DNA from 2 places in the Streptococcus sp. 4094 genome. Region 1 is predicted to be linked to the other one. Evidence: riboswitches for the same ligand, from Rfam matches in the RefSeq annotation. Region 1 holds a riboswitch; the other holds the start of a gene.
What was found. A riboswitch is a leader RNA that binds a small molecule or an ion and turns the genes downstream of it on or off. The one in region 1 is predicted to bind thiamine pyrophosphate.
Positions count from the first base shown of each region.

Region 2: linked by a shared signal. The riboswitch ahead of HT721_RS03510 (thiamine-binding protein) and the one ahead of HT721_RS08225 (ECF transporter S component) in region 1 are both predicted to bind thiamine pyrophosphate.

Region 1 covers NZ_VMMI01000034.1:63,745-66,150, forward strand. The annotation lists gene thiE (thiamine phosphate synthase) at 1-522, shown strand, start outside; TPP riboswitch at 732-820, shown strand; gene HT721_RS08225 (ECF transporter S component) at 978-1,538, shown strand; gene HT721_RS08230 (ABC transporter ATP-binding protein) at 1,539-2,406, shown strand, end outside.
Region 2 covers NZ_VMMI01000011.1:70,087-72,492, reverse strand. The annotation lists gene cbpD (choline binding-anchored murein hydrolase CbpD) at 1-999, shown strand, start outside; TPP riboswitch at 1,082-1,184, shown strand; gene HT721_RS03510 (thiamine-binding protein) at 1,253-1,543, shown strand; gene HT721_RS03505 (ABC transporter permease) at 1,506-2,264, shown strand; gene HT721_RS03500 (ABC transporter substrate-binding protein) at 2,303-2,406, shown strand, end outside.

The DNA.
Region 1 (2,406 bases):
TTATTTCAATTTCGTGAAAAAGGTGAGGGAGCCCTGGAAGGTAAAGAAAAAGTTAAATTAGCAATTAAACTACAGGATCTTTGTAAAAAATACAATGTTCCGTTTATTGTTAATGATGATATTGATTTGGCGATGGAAATTGACGCTGATGGCGTACATGTAGGACAAGATGACCTTGGAGTTGATGAAATTAGAAAATTGATGCCAGATAAAATAATTGGTCTTTCTATAAAAAACGAGAAAGAATTTCAACAGTCAAAAGTTGAATATGTAGATTATGTTGGTGTTGGTCCTGTATTTGATACCCAGTCAAAAGATGATGCTGGTGGCGCTATAGGTTATGAAGGTCTTAAATTGATGAGAAAACTATTGCCACAAATGCCCTTAGTTGCAATTGGTGGGATACAGACGCAACATATTAAAGACATTATGAAGACCAATGTTGACGGTGTTTCAATCATTTCAGCAATATCGTATGCAAAAAATATAGAAAAAACTGTTCGAGAAATGAGTGAACAATAGGTATCTATCCTTGGATTCTAAGTAAGTGGAAGTTTTCCTTTTCTAAAAAGATATGTCCAGATTCAGTTTAAATAGCTAATCTATCAAACAAGACATTTGGTTTTTGCAAAAGAAAGATCTGCTGTCTTTGTGAGTGCAAGGCTGTATTTCCAGTTCAATTTCTTGAACTAGTATAAAATGTGTGTTATAATAATCATACAATTAAATAATAAAGACATTTGGGGTGCTTTAGGCTGAGATGATACCCATTGAACCTGATACAGTTAAGACTGGCGAAGGGAAATGTGAAAAGTTTTTTTCGTATGTCGAAAAGAACGGTCTAATCTTGTAAGCTAAACTCTAATTCCTATCTGTAATTAGAGTTTTTTCTTTTACGAAACTGGATGAAGGTGCTATAAAGCCTTTTGGTAGCTCACCTTGAGCACCCCACTTTTCTTTAAAAAAGGAGTTTTTTTATGTTGAAAAAATGGCAGTTAAAAGATGTTATCTTGCTTGCTTTCTTGTCTATCTTTTTTGGTGGGGTTTTCGTTGGTTCAGGATATGTGTATAATATTCTCAGCCTACTCTTAACACCTCTTGGTTTACAGGCTTTTGCCAATGAAATCCTTTTTGGACTCTGGTGTATGGCTGCGCCCATTGCTGCCATCTTTGTTCCGAGAGTCGGAAGTGCAACGATTGGAGAAGTGCTAGCTGCGCTTGCTGAAGTCCTTTATGGTAGCCAATTCGGTCTAGGTGCCCTTTTGTCCGGCTTGGTTCAAGGTTTGGGAAGTGAACTTGGTTTTATCGTAACTAGAAATCGCTATGAAAGTTGGCTCTCTCTAACTGCTAATAGTATTGGGATTACGCTTGTTAGCTTTATCTATGAATACATTAAGTTAGGTTACTACGCCTTTTCACTTCCGTTTGTCCTTTCCTTGCTTGTGGTACGTTTTATTTCTGTTTATTTCTTCTGTACCATCTTGGTTCGTGCCATTGTCAAACTCTATCATCAGTTTGCAACTGGAGGAAAGGCATAGATGGGTCTGGAATTACGGGAGATTCAGTCCCCAATTTTTTCGGAACCGATTGATTTTACTTTTCATGAGCAATCCTTTACCTTGTTAGTTGGGAGCAGTGGTTCAGGAAAATCGAGTCTCTTTCAAATGATTGCCCAAGTCAGTTCTCTTCCCTATAGCGGTCAAGTCCTGATAAACGGGAGCGAGGTCAGTCAGCTTTCTATCATCGAACGTATCCAGACGGTTGGTATTCTATTTCAAAATCCCAATCATCAATTTACCATGGAGAGCTTGTTTGAGGAGTTGATTTTTACCTTGGAAAATATTGGGCATCCCGTTCAGGAAATGGATTCTAAAATAGCAGAGGTTGTCCAGCAATGTCGTTGCAAGGACATCTTGCACCGTCCCATCCATCACTTATCAGGTGGAGAAAAGCAAAAGACGGCCTTGGCTGTTCTCTTTGCTATGAATCCTAGGGTCTATCTATTGGATGAACCTTTTGCTTCCATTGACCGCAAGAGTAGGATAGAGATATTGGAGATTCTAAAAGAGTTGGTCTCTAAGGGGAAGACAGTTATTTTGTGCGACCATGATTTAACGGACTATGAAGCCTATATAGACCATATGGTAGAGCTAAGAGACGGACAACTAAGGGAAGTGTTTCAAATCCCTTCCTCTGAGATGACACAGGTTACTTCAAAGGAAGTTGCTTCTAGCCCGGAACTATTCCATATGGATCGAACGACTTGTGAGCTTGGTAATCGCCCCCTCTTTTCGATTGTGAATTTTACATTTTACCAAGGAATTTCCTGTATTTTGGGTGATAATGGTGTTGGGAAATCAACTCTCTTTCGCTCCATTCTTCAATTTCAAAAGTATAAGGGGCGCA
Region 2 (2,406 bases), on a different contig from region 1:
GCTTGGTCTACTGCAGGAACTTATGGGCATGTTGCCTGGGTGTCAAATGTAATGGGAGATCAGATTGAGATCGAGGAATATAACTATGGTTATACAGAAGCCTATAATAAACGAAGTATAAAAGCAAATACGATGACAGGATTTATTCATTTTAAAGATTTGGCTGGGGGTAATATAGTAAGTAGTGGCAAAGTATTCAATAGTCAACCTTCTTCTACAGGAGGAACTCATTATTTTAAGAATAAGGCAGCCATAAAAAATCAACCTTTAGTTAGTGCAACTTCAATTGCATATTATTCTTCAGGTGAGAGTGTTCATTATGATCAGGTACTTGAAAAAGATGGGTACAAGTGGTTGAGTTATATATCTTATAACGGAAGCTATCGTTATGTTCAATTGGAGGCTGTGAATAAAAATCCTCTAGGTAATTCTGTTCTTTCTTCAACAGGAGGAACACATTATTTCAAGTTTAAGTCTGCTATCAAAAATCAGCCACTAGCTAGCGCAACTGCGATTGATTACTATTATCCTGGGGAGAAGGTTCATTATGATCAAATTCTCGAAAAAGATGGATACAAGTGGTTGAGTTATACAGCTTATAACGGAAGTCGTCGCTATATACAGCTAGAGGGAGTGACTTCTTCACAAAATTATCAGAACCAATCAGGAAACATCTCTAGCTATGGATCCAATAGTAGTTCAACTGTTGGTTGGAAGAAAATAAATGGTAGTTGGTATCATTTCAAATCAAATGGCTCTAAATCAACAGGCTGGTTGAAGGATGGTTCTAGTTGGTATTATTTGAAATCATCTGGTGAAATGCAGACAGGCTGGTTAAAGGAAAATGGCTCGTGGTATTATCTGGATAGTTCAGGGGCAATGAAAACAGGCTGGTATCAAGTTTCTGGTAAGTGGTATTATTCTTACTCTTCAGGTGTCTTAGCTGTTAATACGACGGTGGATGGCTACAGAGTAAACAGTGATGGAGAACGAGTATAGAAAATTGGAGTAGGAAATTTTTCCTGCTCTTTTCTGTAAGCAGTTTCCTTGACATTTTTTGTATTTTGCGCTATCATATATCTATATAATATATGGGAGTCTGTGTACAGTCTGAGAGGAAGTGTTAAACTTCGACCGCACCTGATCTGGGTAATGCCAGCGTAGGGAACGATACTTAGTCTATTCTTGACCTTTTCCATATATGGCAAAGGTTTTTCTTTTTGTCAAAGGAAAACGAGAAGAGGAGGTTTTTATGAAAGCAAGCATTGCCTTGCAAGTTTTACCCCTAGCGCAGGGGATTGATCGGATAGCTGTTATCGATCAGGTCATTGCTTATCTGCAAGTTCAAGAAGTGACGATGGTGGTGACACCATTTGAAACGGTCTTGGAAGGGGAGTTTGATGAGCTCATGCGTATTCTCAAAGAAGCGCTGGAAGTGGCAGGGCAGGAGGCAGATAATGTCTTTGCCAATGTCAAAATAAATGTAGGAGAGATTTTAAGTATTGATGAGAAACTTGAAAAGTATACTGAGACGACACATTAGTCTATTGGGCTTTCTGGGAGTCTTGTCAATCTGGCAGTTAGCAGGTTTTCTTAAACTTCTCCCCAAGTTTATCCTGCCGACACCTTTTGAAATTCTCCAGTCCTTTGTTCGTGACAGAGAATTTCTCTGGCACCATAGCTGGGCGACCTTGAGAGTGGCTTTATTGGGACTGATTTTGGGAGTCTTGATTGCCTGTCTCATGGCTGTACTTATGGATAGTTTAACTTGGCTCAATGACCTGATTTACCCTATGATGGTGGTTGTTCAGACCATTCCGACCATTGCCATAGCTCCTATCTTGGTCTTGTGGCTAGGTTATGGGATTCTGCCCAAGATTGTCTTGATTATTTTGACGACAACCTTTCCTATCATCGTCAGTATTTTGGACGGTTTTAGGCATTGCGACAAGGATATGCTGACCTTGTTTAGTCTGATGCGGGCCAAACCTTGGCAAATCCTGTGGCATTTTAAAATTCCAGTCAGTCTGCCTTACTTTTATGCAGGTCTGAGGGTCAGTGTCTCCTACGCCTTTATCACAACAGTGGTATCTGAGTGGTTAGGAGGCTTTGAGGGTCTTGGTGTTTATATGATTCAGTCCAAAAAACTGTTTCAGTATGATACCATGTTCGCTATTATTATTCTGGTATCGATTATCAGCCTTTTGGGTATGAAGCTGGTCGATATTAGTGAAAAATATGTTATTAAATGGAAACGTTCGTAGAATTAGAATGTTTCAAAAAAAGAAAAGAGGAAATTAGAATGAAGAAAACATGGAAAGTGTTTTTAACGCTTGTGACAGTTCTTGTAGCTGTTGTGCTTGTGGCCTGTGGTCAAGGAACTGCTTCTAAGGACAACAAAGAGGC